3 regions of the Turicibacter sp. TJ11 genome follow, and region 1 is predicted to be linked to each of the others. Evidence: predicted binding sites of a transcription regulator. Region 1 holds the regulator's gene; each other region holds the start of a gene.

Region 1 (4,851 bases):
CCTACTAATAAAACTTGATCTAAGTCATTAGCTGTCATTTTAGCATCTTTTAATGCTTGACGAACTGGTCCCATTGTACGTTCTACTAATGTTGCTGTCATTGCATCAAATTGTGCACGTGATAATGTTTTTTCTAAGTGTAATGGTCCTGTTGCATTCATTGAGATGAATGGTAATGAAATTTGAACTGAAGTTACACCTGATAAGTCTTTTTTCGCTTTTTCAGCTGCATCTTTTAAACGTTGCATTGCCATTTTATCTGCTGATAAATCAACACCCGTTTCTGCTTTGAATTCTTTTACTAACCAATCAATGATCACTTGGTCGAAGTCATCTCCACCTAAACGGTTATCTCCGGCAGTTGCTAATACTTCGAATGTTCCATCTGCTAAGTCTAAGATTGAAACGTCGAATGTTCCTCCACCTAAATCGTATACTAAGATGATTTGTTCTTTATCTGTTTTATCTAATCCGTATGCTAATGCTGCTGCAGTTGGTTCGTTGATGATACGTTTAACATCTAATCCTGCGATTTTCCCTGCATCTTTCGTTGCTTGACGCTCAGCATCGTTAAAGTAAGCTGGTACAGTGATAACTGCTTCAGTTACTGGTTCACCTAAGTAAGCTTCAGCTGTTGCTTTTAAGTTTTGTAAAATGATCGCTGAGATTTCTTGTGGTGTATATTCTTTTCCTTCAATAGTCACTTTATGGTTTGTTCCCATATGACGTTTGATAGACATGATTGTGTTAGGGTTTGTGATTGCTTGACGTTTAGCTACGTCACCTACTTGACGCTCGTCACCTTTAAATGAAACAACAGATGGTGTTGTACGTAACCCTTCTGGATTAGCAATAACTTTTGCTTCTCCACCTTCCATAACAGAAACACATGAGTTTGTTGTTCCTAAGTCGATACCAATAATTTTACCCATAGAGATTCATCCTCCTTGATCTATTTTTTATTCGCTAACTTTAACCATTGATGGTCGAATGACACGATCTTTTAGCTTATATCCTTTTTGTAATTCTTGTAAAACCATACCTGATTCTACACCTTCTACAGCTTCTTGCATTACCGCTTGATGAACAGTTGGGTCAAAGGCTACACCCTCTGCTTCAATCGCTTCAACTCCTTCTTGTTTTAGAGCTTCCACTAATTGAGTATGGATCATTTTAAATCCTGTTAAGAATGTTTTTGTATTCTCATCCTCAACTGTTGATGATAACGCGCGTTCGAAGTTATCAATAGCTGGAATAATATTTGTAGCTAATGATTGAGAACGATATTTCGTTTCACGAGCACGTTCTTCGTTCATACGGCGTTTGAAGTTTTCAAGTTCAGCCGCATTACGTAACAATTGATCTTTTAAGTCTTCAATTTGTTGTTTTAAGCTTTCTGTTTCATCAATCGTTTCACACTCATCTTCTTGGCAGCACGTTGATTCTAAAGCTTCTGTTTGTTCCTCATTTAATTCCTCAACTGATTGGGCATCTTTATTCAATCGTCCCACCTCCTATTTATATAAATCAGACATGATACGAGCAACATGTTCAAGAAGAGGGATAATTTTACGATATTCCATTCGAGTTGGACCTAATACCGCAATCTTTCCATATTCTTGATCACTAATTTGATAAGGAACCGTAATTAATGTACAATTCTCCATCGCTTTAATTTCGTTCTCTTGTCCAATTTTAACTGTTAATTGATGGCCACCTTCATCGGCCTCTATTACTTTAACAATTTCATCTGCTTCTATCATATTAAATAAACGATAAGCTTTTTCTAAATCGTTAAATTCAGGTTGTTTTAAAATATTTGACTTCCCACTCAAAATATAATTTTGTTGATTTAATGATTGGGATAAAAGTTGTAGCATCGCGTACATAATCTCTTCTTTATAGGAGATAAAATCATGTAGTTGATTTTCAAAACTCTCTGTCAACTTTTCTTGAACATGACCAATATACTCTCCTACTAATAACTCATCGAGTGCCTTAATAATGCTTTCCATTCTAGTGATGTCAATATTAGTTGGAAGGGTGATTGTTCGGCTTTCAACATGCCCTTGATCAGTAATCAAGACAAATACCGCTTGACGATCTGAAATCGGAACAAATTGAATTTTTTTAACTCGACTATAATCACGTGATGGACCGAGTAAGATCGATGTATAATTGGTTAAACTAGACAAAAGCTTAACAGCTTCTTTAATTGTCGTCTCACGTTCAAACTGTTTCTTTTCTAACAATTGTTTAAATATCCCTACTTCTGGTGTTGTCTCAATCGGTTCTTGATTTACAATAAAATCTACATAGTATCGATATCCCTTTTGACTCGGAACACGTCCACTTGATGTATGAGTTTTTTCAATAAAACCTAAATCCTCAAGATCAGCCATATCATTACGAATGGTTGCCGCTGAAAAATTCAAATCTTCTTTTTTAGAGAGGATTCGAGAGCCAACAGGTTGTGCAGTTTGTATGAACTCTTCTACAATTGCCTTTAAAACTAATATTTGACGTTCTGTTAGCAATGTAAACACCTCTTTTAGCACTCGTTCATCTTAAGTGCTAATATCATTATATATAAATCAATTAGCACTGTCAACACCATAGTGCTAATTTTTTAGTTTTTTATGGATTTCATTTCGTTTTAACACTCCAAATTTATTTTTAACAATTAACAGTTATGAAAAAAGAGGGTCATACATAGTATGCCCTCTTTTTTATGTTTCATTATTTATTTGATTGAATTAATGATAATAATGATGCTTTAGGTTGGAATCCAACTGTTTGTTGAACCGCTTGTCCGTCTTTGAATAAAATTAATGTTGGGATTGACATTACTTTATACTCAGCAGCTACTGATTGGCAATTATCAACGTTAACTTTTACGATTTTCACTGTTCCTTCTAATTCTGTAGCTAACTCATCTAAAACTGGAGCGATCATTTTACATGGTCCACACCAATCTGCATAGAAATCAACTAAAACTAATCCGCTGCTGATTTCTTGAGCAAATGTTTCTTCTGTTGCATAAATAACTGACATATTTATTCCTCCTTACCTACCGATTTATATAAAATTAGTATACCATATTGGCATGAAATTACAAATAGTTTGCACTTTCTTTCATAGTATCTCACACTTATATTTTTACATTCACAATTACTTATACTAAAAAAAGACAAAGATTACGATCAGTAGATAGTTTAAAACCGTTAGAAAACTAACGGTTACAAGCTATTTGATAAATAACGATGTAAAAAGGCTTTTGTTCGCTCTTGCTTTGGATGAATAAAAATTTCTTCAGGTGTTCCTTCTTCTGCAATCACCCCTTGATCCATAAACACCACTCGATCACTGACTTCTTTAGCAAATCCCATTTCATGGGTCACGATAATCATCGTTAATCCTTCATCTGCTAACTGCTTCATGACATCTAAAATGCCACCGACCATTTCTGGATCGAGTGCACTTGTTGGCTCATCAAAAAGTAAAACTTCAGGATCCATACATAACGCTCTTGCAATGCCTACACGTTGTTTTTGGCCACCCGATAATTGAGTGCTACTGCAATCTGCAAATCGTTCCATTCCTACTTTTTTTAAGTAAAACATTGCCTTTTCTTTTGCTTCTTCTTTGCTACGCTTTAAAATTTTAATTTGCCCCATCATGCAATTTTCTAAAACTGTTTTATGATGAAATAAATTAAAATTTTGAAAAACCATTCCTACTTTTGTACGATGATGATTAATATTAATACTTCCTGTTAGGATATCTTTTCCTTGATAAAAGATTTGTCCACTATCTGGGTTTTCTAATAAATTAATACAACGTAATAAGGTTGATTTTCCACTTCCACTTGAACCGATGATGGTAATAACTTCTCCCTTATTGACCTGAAATTCAATATTTTTTAAAACTTCTAAATTCCCAAAATATTTTTTTAATCCATGAATGTTAATGATTTGACTTGCTTCCACTTTAATCCCTCCTTAGCTTAGCGAGTTCGGCATGGTTTGGGATGCTGGAAAAGATGTTTTTGGCATATTCATTTTCTTTTCCACTAATCTTAAAATTTGAGAGGTAATCGTTGTAAGAACTAAATAAATGAGACATGTAATGAAAAAAGTTTCCGAGTATAACATGGCACTTCCAGCTACTGAACGTGATTGGAAGAATAATTCAATTACTCCGATCACGTTTAGCATTGAGCTATCTTTAATATTAACAATAAACTCATTACCGATCGATGGGAATGAATTCTTAATGGCTTGAGGTAAAACGATGTAGATCATCGTCTGCACACTATTCATTCCGATACTACGTGCCGCTTCGACTTGTCCACGTTCAACCGACTGAATTCCAGAACGAATAATCTCTGACATGTAAGCACCTGTATTAACTGAAATAATGACAATCCCAGCTGTCATCGCATCCCATCCTAAAACCGGACGTAGTGCATAATACAAAAACATAGCTTGAACCATCATTGGTGTTCCTCTAAAGAACCAAACATAAATTCCTATTAATGCATGTAAGGTTTTTTTAGTTACCTTAGCACTTCTTGAGTCACGTGGTTCAATCTCAATTGCACGAACGCCTCCTAAGATTAAACCGATCATGAGCCCTAAAAGCGTCCCTAATAACGCTAAAAATAACGTCATTTTAATTCCGTACCAAAACAATTGATAATTATTTGTAAATAAACGATAAGCTTTTTCTAAAAAGTCAACTTGAAACATCATAAATTTCGACCTACTCCCCTGTTGGCGCTGACTCACGTGCCGCCATCATCCACTCATCACGTGTTGCCTCTGAAATTGAATCTAAAGCAGACTGAAC
Region 2 (4,851 bases), 1.2 Mb from region 1:
AACATCCAACACTTCTATTGAAATGTTAGATGTTTTCAGATAGAGGACTTTTTCAGTGGCCTCCTATTAATAGCTGATTTTTTTATTCCCAAATAACGAATGCTACCGCATAATGTTCACAATGACTAATGCTAATATGTAATCCTTCTAGCTTAGGTGTTAATAAAAAAGGTTTTCCTATTTCATCATTTATAACACTGAATTCTTGATATGATTTTCCATTACAGTATGTTCCTAAAGCTTTATATAATGCTTCTTTAACCGCCCAACGACCCGCTAAAAATTCATTTTGCCTTTTAATATGTTTAAATGATTGATATAATTGTAATTCTTCTTCACTCAATAATTTATGAACAAATCGTTCACGTTGTTTAAGTTGTTCAATACGCCTGATCTCAATGATATCTGTTCCAATTCCCTTCATGGCTCACCTCTAATCTTCATTTCTTTTATTATAGCTTATCTTGAAATCATCATAAAAAAATCTCTAGACTAATCTAGAGATTTTTTTATTACATCATTCCCATTCCGCCCATATCAGCTGGTGACTGAGGTGCTTGAGGTTTTTCAATCTCAACAACAGCCGCTTCAGCCGTTAAGAATGAAGCTGAGATACTTGCAGCATTTTGTAAAGCTGAACGAGTTACCTTAGTTGGATCAACAATTCCTGATTGGAACATATCAACAAACTCATTTGTTGCAGCATTATATCCGAATCCTGGTTCTAACTCTTTTAACTTATAAACAATGATTGATCCTTCAATTCCTGCATTTTCAGCAATTTGACGAATTGGAGCTTCTAATGCTTTTAAAACAATTTGAACACCCGTTGCTTCATCACCTGTGGCTTCAATTTTTTCAACCTCATTATAAATATTCATATACGCTGTTCCACCACCGGCAACAATTCCTTCTTGAACGGCAGCACGTGTCGCGTTTAGCGCATCTTCAATACGTAATTTACGTTCTTTTAACTCTGTTTCAGTAGCTGCACCTACTTTAATAACGGCAACTCCTCCACTTAGTTTTGCTAAACGTTCTAATAATTTTTCTTTATCAAACTCAGAAACTGTATTTTCTAACTCCGCACGAATTTGAGCAATACGTGCTTGAATGTCCATTTGTGACCCAATTCCCTCCACGATTGTTGTATGATCTTTCGTGACAATCACACGACCAGCGTGTCCACATTGATCTAATGTTGTATTTTTAAGCTCTAATCCTAATTCTTCAGTCACTAATTGAGCTCCTGTTAAAATAGCAATGTCTTCAAGCATACGTTTACGACGATCTCCAAATCCAGGTGCTTTAACAGCAACTACATTAAACGTACCACGTAATTTATTCACGACTAATGCAGCTAAAGCCTCATTTTCAATATCATCAGCAATAATAATCATTGAACGGCCTGTTTGAACTAATTGTTCAAGAATAGGTAAAATATCTTGTAAAGCAGAAACTTTTGAATCTGTTACTAAAATATACGGATTATCTAAAACAGCTTCCATTTTATCTGTATCCGTCACCATATAAGATGATAAATATCCACGATCAAATTGCATTCCTTCAACAATGTCCATTGTTGTCTCGAATCCTTTTGATTCTTCTAACGTAATGACACCATCGTTTCCTACACGTTCCATCGCTTCTGCAATTAATTTACCGATTTCTTCATCAGCAGCAGAAATGGCTGCTACACTAGCGATTGATTCCTTTCCTTCAATCGGCTTAGAATTTGCTTTTAATGCTTCTACTGCTACTTTTACAGCACGTTCTATTCCACGACGAATTGTCATTGGATTAGCACCAGCTACAATGTTTTTATTTCCTTCTCGAATCATTGCCTGAGCTAATACCGTTGCAGTTGTTGTTCCATCTCCTGCTACATCGTTTGTACGACTAGCTACTTGAGCGACTAAACGTGCTCCCATGTTTTCAAATTTATCTTCTAATTCAATTTCTTTTGCAATAGATACTCCATCATTAATAATTTGAGGTGTTCCAAATTTTTGTTCTAAAATAACATTTCGACCTTTTGGCCCTAAAGTAACCTTAACGGTATCCGCTAATTTATCTACCCCACGAATCATCGCGCGACGCGCATCTTCAGCAAATAAAATCTCTTTTGCCATAAACTTAAATCCTCCTTTAAATGAAAATAATATCTATTAAAAACTCTATTGAACTTACTCTACAATTGCTAAAATATCATCTTGCGCTAAAATAACTAATTCTTTACCTTCATGCGAAACTTTTGTCCCACCAAATCCGTTATAAATAACACGTTGTCCGACCTCAACGACTAACGGTTGGCGTTTTCCATTGTCTAATAACTTTCCTTCACCAACTGCAATCACGACACCCTCTGAATGCTTTGGTTTTGACGCTTCTCCTGAAAGAATAATCCCACTAGCCGTTGTCTTTTCAACCTCTACAATTTCAAGAACAACATGATGATTTAATGGTTTTAACATGACCGTTCCTCCTCTTTTATCACTCTTTTATACAGAGTGCTACTAAATAAATTATACAAATATGAATAAATAATGGCAATAGTTTCGGATAAAATCCTTCTTATTATAGTCCACCTATTGATTAATATGCTTAAAATTAACAAATATTCCTATTGTTCTATGACTATTGTATTAAAAGCATTCATTTCATCGAATCATAAGTTTTAATGTTTAATCAAAATGAACGATAACTTTTAACATACTCTATAAATTTATAATTTATTAAACAAAAAAGACTTATCAGATAATGATCTGTATAAGTCTTTTTTTATTACTATATGCTTAAGCCTTATTTTTTTGATAAATAACTTTCATTCCTTTAAAAGCTAAATCTGGATCATAGACATCAATCATATCAGTCTCATTATAGATAATACGCCCAAGTCCTCCAGTTGCAACTACTTTGATTTCCTTGCCTACGGCTTCTTTTACTTTTTGAATAATATATTCCGTCTGTCCAATGTAGCCATAAACTAATCCACCTTGCATACTTGTAATGGTGTTACGACACATAATCGTTGCGGGTTTTTTAATTTCAATCTCAGGCAATTTAGCAGCTTGTGTCCATAAAGCTTGAGCTGAAATCTCAATCCCAGGTGAAGTAACCCCAAATTCAAACTCACCGTTTTCATTCACATAGTCGTATGTTGTTGCTGTTCCAAAATCAATCACTAAAGCTGGACCTCCATAAATATGATAAGCCGCTGCAATATCCACAATACGATCTGCTCCTACTTCACGAGGATTTTCTGTTTTAATACTAATTCCTGTCTTAATTCCAGGACCAACAATCATTGGTTCAATATTAAAATATTTTCTAATCGCATTCGTTAATGAGTGCATAATTTTAGGAACCACACTTGATATTAAAACATCTTCAACTGCTTGTGGATTAATATTTTTTGTTTGAAAAAATGAGAATAAGGTAATTCCAAACTCGTCTGATGTTCGTTGGAGCTTAGTCGTTAGTCGAAAGTTTGCGATTAATTCATCACCGTTATAAACCCCTAGTGTAATATTTGTATTTCCAACATCGATAACAACTAGCATACTGCTCCTCTTTTCTTTATTAAAATATGTAATAATCGATTCATAATTTCATAACCGAGTGCTTCTTTTGACATCACATCTAACGTCTCAACATGATCAGGAGTTAAAAATGTCACGATATTAGTATCTTTTTTAAAGCCTGCTGACTGTTCATTTAATTGATTAGCCACAATTAAATCAGCCCCTTTGTTCACTAATTTCTTAGTGGCGTTTTCAATTAAATTCTGTGTTTCCATTGCAAAACCACAAACGACTTGATGTGGTTTTTTAGAATGTCCCATATGAGCTAAAATATCGGGATTCATCACAAAGTCAATCGCTAAGTGATCACCTTGTTTTTTCATTTTTTGATCACTCACACACTCTACTCGATAATCGGAAACAGCTGCTGATTTAATTAAAATATCATAATCATTCGTGAATGCCTCTACTTCTTTAAACATTTCGGCTGCTGTTCTTACCTCAACAACATCCATAAAGATTGGTTTTCTCAATGTCACAGGTCCTGTAATTAGTGTCACATCTGCTCCTAAATTACGAGCGGCACGTGCAACTGCATATCCCATCTTACCACTTGAATGATTCGTCATAAAACGAACAGGATCTAAATCTTCTTGTGTCGGTCCAGCAGTGACAACAACCTTCATTCCTTTTAGTGGTTTTTCTTCAATTAGTAAACACTCAATCGCATCCTCAATCTCTTCAATTTCAGCTAATCGGCCTTTTCCTACATCACCACATGCTAAATATCCACTATCTGATTCAACAAATGTCATACCGTACTCTTTACAGATGTCAATGTTTCTTTTCGTGATAGGGTTAGTTAACATTCCTGTATTCATGGCAGGAGCAATTAACTTTGGACAAGTAGCAGCTAAAAACGTTGTGGATAACATATCATCTGCTAAACCATGGGCAAACTTGGCAATACAATTTGCTGAAGCTGGCGCGACAACAAATAAATCAGCACGTTTAGCTAATGAAATATGATTAACATCATATTGAAAATTTCGATCAAATGTACCAACAGAAACACGATTATGAGTTAACGTTTCAAACGTTAATGGAGTAATAAATTCAGTTGCATTTTTTGTCATGATGACATGAACATCATAACCTTTTTTATATAAATTACTAGCTAATTGTGCACTTTTATAAGCAGCAATTCCTCCACAAACACCTAATACAATTGTCTTTTTACTCAACTAAATCACCTTCTTCGTAATGGGTTCTAACACTTTTGTCAGTGGTGTAATAATAACTGTTGCTAATACTGCCTCTAAAATAC
Region 3 (4,851 bases), 540 kb from region 1:
TTAAATAATAACACCACTCATATGTTAAGTAACGATATAAGGCTGTCATATCTTGCTCTAAATGCAGGCGTTCACTTTCGTTTAAAGATGAGATATCACGAAGATCTAATTCTTCTTTCAAATGCATGATTAACATTAACATTTCAGTAAATGTTTCATGATCATGTAAACTTTCCGTTGTCATTAACGTAATTAATAAATTTTTCCCATCATGTAATAACTCTTTGAGTTGAATTAAATCGACTTTTTCTAAGGACACTTCATAGTGATACGTTGAGTTTAGTTGTTGAAGTCGTTTAAAATAGTCCTCATCCCAGATAGAAGGATCTTTAATACGTAACTTCTTACAAATTGAAACACGATCATCTTGCTCAACAAAGTAACCTAATAATTGTGTCCCAATTTCTGCATAGAACACTCCGACTAACATATTTAACTTCTCTTTTCCATGCTCTTTTTCACGTCGTTCGAGCATACGCTCTAAAATCATACTTGTAAAAAATACTTCCATTGGAATAAATGCAATATCCGCAACTAAGAAAATCATTGTATGATGAATATCTTTAAAAATTAAAACATGAATATAGTGTAAAATTAACGATAATAAAAGCAATCCTCCTCCAATGATAATATTATCTTTTACCCGCTTCTTCATAACTGGAATCAATCCTTTCTATTCATTTTATATGTCAATTTTTTATTATCTTATACCCTATCTTCCTTAATTATATCCAATTCGACTTTCTCTGACAATACGCTTTCATTCTCTTTGCTATTTCTAATGAAACAAAACTCACTCTTTTTGATACCACTTATACTTAGACGTTGATTGATGAGATGTTGACTTCTATTTTGGCTTTGTTTCATATTCATAAAGAGATCAACATAAAAGGAGCCTGCTCAACAGACAGGCTCCTTTTGCTATTAAATTACTTCATTAATTGACAAACGTTATTTGTAAATGCCACTGGATCTTCGATATCTAATCCTTCAATTAAACGGGCTTGATTGTATAACACGTCTGTAAATAAATCAAATTTTTCTTTATCTGTTTCATAAGCATTTTGTAACGATTTAAACACTTCGTGATTCACGTTAACCTCTAATACTTTATCTGCTTTCACTTGTTGTGCATTTGGCATCGCGTTTAATACTTTTTCCATCTCAATTGATAAATCCCCTTCATTTGCTAAGCAAACTGGATGAGATTTTAAACGACGGCTCGCACGTACTGATTTAACTTTTCCACTTAACGCTGTCGTCATTGTTTCAAATAATGTCGCAAACTCTTTCGTTGCTTCTTCATCTTGTGCATCTGTATCTAATCCTAAATCAGCGCTTGATACCGATTTAAATTCTTTATCTTGATATGACATTAACATCTTAATCGCAAATTCATCGATATCTTCTGTGAAGTATAAGATTTCATATCCTTTATCTAAAACTGCTTCTGATTGAGGTAACTTTTTAATACGATCAATTGATTCACCCACCGCATAGTAAATATGCGTTTGATCCTCTTTCATACGTGATACATATTCATCTAACGTTACTAATTTATCTTCGTGTGATGAAGCAAACATTAATAAATCTTGTAAAACGTCTTTATTTGCTCCAAAATCAGAGTAAACGCCATATTTTAATTGACGTCCAAATGATTGATAGAACGTTTCGTACTTCTCGCGATCATTTTTAATCATTTTCTCTAATTCATTTTTAATTTTTGTTTTAATGTTTTTAGCAATTAATTTTAATTGGCGGTCATGTTGTAAAATTTCACGTGAAATGTTTAATGATAAATCTTCTGAATCCACAATCCCTTTAACAAAGCTAAAGTAGTCTGGTAATAAATCTGAACATTTATTCATAATTAATACACCACTTGAATAAAGTTCTAATCCTTTTTCATACTCTGTTGTATAAAAATCGTATGGCATTTTTTCTGGAATGTATAAAATCGCATTGTAGCTTACCGTTCCATCGACACTTAAATGAACATGAGCTAATGGTTTGTCAAATCCAAAATGTTTTTCATTATAGAAGTTTTCATAATCTTCATCTGTTAATTCACGTTTATTTTTCTTCCAAATTGGAACCATACTATTTACTGTTTGTTCTTCAGTAATTTCTTCGTATTCATTTTCAGTACCTTCTTTTAATTGTGAACGTGTTAAGTCCATTTTAATTGGGTAACGAATGAAATCTGAATATTTTTTAATAATTGATTTTAATTTATAAACATCTAAATACTCATCGAAATTCTCATCTTCTGTATTTTCTTTCACTGTTAAGATGATGTCTGTTCCAACCGTCGCTTTTTCACATGGTTCAATCGTGTATCCATCAGCTCCGCAAGATTCCCATTTATAAGCTGTGTCTGATGTTAATGATTTTGTAATAACCGTTACTTTATCTGCAACTAAGAAAGCTGAATAAAATCCAACTCCGAATTGTCCGATAATGTCATGTCCATCTTCTAATTCTGTATCTTTTTTGAATTGTAATGAACCACTTTTTGCAATAACTCCTAAGTGCTCATCTAACTCTGCTTCAGTCATCCCAATTCCTGTATCTGAAATCGTAATTTGACGATTTGCTTCGTCCACTGACACTTTAATAAAATAGTCATCTGCATTGAATGTTAGATTAGAATCCGTTAAAGCTTTATAATAAAGTTTATCGATTGCATCACTTGCGTTTGAAATAAGCTCGCGTAAGAAAATTTCACGATGTGTGTAAATTGAGTTAATCATTAAGTCTAATAATCGCTTTGATTCAGCTTTAAATTGTTTCAACTTGATCGCTCCTCTGTTTTATCACTCGTTATAATAGAGTGCTAATATTTATATTTCATTTATATCACAACCCTAAATTAGTGTCAACTTTTTTCATGATTAAACCCTTTAAATTGAAGAAAATCGCATGTTTAACATGCGATTATTCTCCTAATTGACTTTCTTCAAACTTTTCGGCAAATCCAAATAATAGCTTATTAATAGGTTTCTTTAAAAAGATGGAAACTAACATAACCATGACCATATAGATCAACATAATGACGATATCTTTCATTAAAACAGTCACGACTACACCCCCGATGGCTTCGCGTGCAAATGAAATCGCATAAGTAAATGGTAAAAACGGATGAATCACTTGAAAAAATCTAGGCGTTAATTGAATAGGAAACGTTCCTCCTGATCCCGCGACTTGTAAAACAAGTAAAATAATTGAGATCACTTTCCCTACATTTCCAAATACAGAAACGAGTGAATAAATAATAAAAGTAAATGTGACACTCGTTAATAATGAACCAACGATAAATAGGGTTGGATTAACACAGTAAATGTTTAATAAGTATAAGTCGCCTAAAGCAATAATTAATCCTTGAATCAGTGCGATCGTGGCAAACAATAAAAATTTACCAAAGTACTCTTCAATTGGACGATAATTACCTAAAGCATGTACAGATAAGATAGAGATTAATAACGTGATTCCGACCCATTGAGCTAAAACACTGTAAAAAGGCGTCATCGCTGTACCATAGTTATGCATTGGAAAGATGGTCTCTTCGACTAAATCAACTGGTGAAGTCATAAAGTTTTGACGTTCAGTGACCGCCTCTTGTAAGATAGACAATACTTCTTTTAAATCTTGACTATTATTAATGTCACCAAGTTTTGAGGTGATTTCTTTGACCTTATCCTCTGCCTTTGGCAAACTAGAATTAACATACTCAATCGCATTAATTCCTTTATCTGCTCCTTCATAGGCTGTATTTAATAACGATTCAACCTCTGGAAGTTTATTTTGTGCTTCCTTTAACACTGTTAGTACATGATCAGCCGTCACATATGCCTCGTTAATCACTTCATTTAAAGCTGGCGTAATTGCTGTATCAAAACGGTTATAAATATCTTCCATAGTCGTGGATACATTAGTGAGTAGCGTTTCAACTTTATTTAATGCCGTTAAATCTGGTTCTCCTCCTTTAAGAAGACTTTCATACACTTGATTTAACACCACTTTGGCTTGATCGAGCTGATTAGATGTATCCGTTAGTTGGTTGATAACCTCATCTAATTTTCCGGCAGGAAACTTATTAAACGTCTCCAAAATCTTAACCAGTGACTGAATGAGCCCTTGGGTACTTTCTATTTTGCTAATTAAATTCGACACTAATTGTGGTGCTTGCTCAGTACCGTTTACAATCGCCTGTTTTAGCTCCTCTGTGTAAGTTAATAAGTCATTAGCAATAGATTGAACTAATGATATATCTTCTTTTAAGGTTGGCATAAAGTCTGCTAAAGACGATTTTGAAGTCTCAATGAAACTCTCTAACGAAGTCACCGTTGCTTGTGCTGACACAATGGTTTCACTAATGAGTGGTAAATCGGTTTGAATGGATGCAATTAAATCCTTTAACTGAATGCCACCTTGATGCGCAGTTTGAACCAATTCATTCATCTCATCAAACTTTGAAATTAACTCCTCTAGTTGATGATAAACTGTTGAAAGTTGAGGTAAAACTGTTTCTTGGATTTCTAAGCCAAGCTCTTTTCCACTTTCAAATAAAATTCCACTGACTGTTTCCACGATGGTTTTATTAATATTTTCTTGAACACCTGTTGCACCTTTACTCGTTAGTTTAGGAGCAATCGCATTAATTTTTTCATTGACGCGATAAATGATTTCACCCTTTTTTACCTCACTACTTACTAATGAGGTAATATCTTTTGAAAAGTTATCTGGAATGGTAATGGTTGCATAAAACTCTCCCTCTTCTAATGCTTTATCGCCCTCTTCTTCACTGACAAACTGCCATCCCATGAGGTCATTTTCTTTTAACTGATCAAC

What was found. Region 1 encodes HrcA, which represses chaperone genes, less so after heat shock. Its sites were predicted from a motif close to TTTTAGCACTNNNNNNNNNNNAGTGCTAAAA; they were not measured.
Region 2: the regulator HrcA is predicted to act here: its motif matches at 2,489-2,519, upstream of JRC48_RS11495 (co-chaperone GroES).
Region 3: the regulator HrcA is predicted to act here: its motif matches at 2,812-2,842, upstream of htpG (molecular chaperone HtpG).

Annotation. Positions count from the first base shown of each region.
Region 1 is NZ_CP069349.1:968,954-973,804, forward strand. Features, by position in the region: gene dnaK (molecular chaperone DnaK) at 1-932, opposite strand, end outside; gene grpE (nucleotide exchange factor GrpE) at 960-1,502, opposite strand; gene hrcA (heat-inducible transcriptional repressor HrcA) at 1,515-2,537, opposite strand; gene trxA (thioredoxin) at 2,740-3,054, opposite strand; gene JRC48_RS04555 (amino acid ABC transporter ATP-binding protein) at 3,240-3,989, opposite strand; gene JRC48_RS04560 (amino acid ABC transporter permease) at 4,002-4,754, opposite strand; gene JRC48_RS04565 (transporter substrate-binding domain-containing protein) at 4,765-4,851, opposite strand, start outside.
Region 2 is NZ_CP069349.1:2,386,987-2,391,837, reverse strand. Features, by position in the region: gene acpS (holo-ACP synthase) at 83-424, opposite strand; gene groL (chaperonin GroEL) at 513-2,132, opposite strand; gene JRC48_RS11495 (co-chaperone GroES) at 2,187-2,474, opposite strand; gene JRC48_RS11490 (type III pantothenate kinase) at 2,796-3,563, opposite strand; gene coaBC (bifunctional phosphopantothenoylcysteine decarboxylase/phosphopantothenate--cysteine ligase CoaBC) at 3,557-4,768, opposite strand; gene JRC48_RS11480 (ECF transporter S component) at 4,769-4,851, opposite strand, start outside.
Region 3 is NZ_CP069349.1:432,643-437,493, reverse strand. Features, by position in the region: gene JRC48_RS02080 (hypothetical protein) at 1-655, opposite strand, end outside; gene htpG (molecular chaperone HtpG) at 930-2,753, opposite strand; gene JRC48_RS02070 (YhgE/Pip domain-containing protein) at 2,938-4,851, opposite strand, start outside.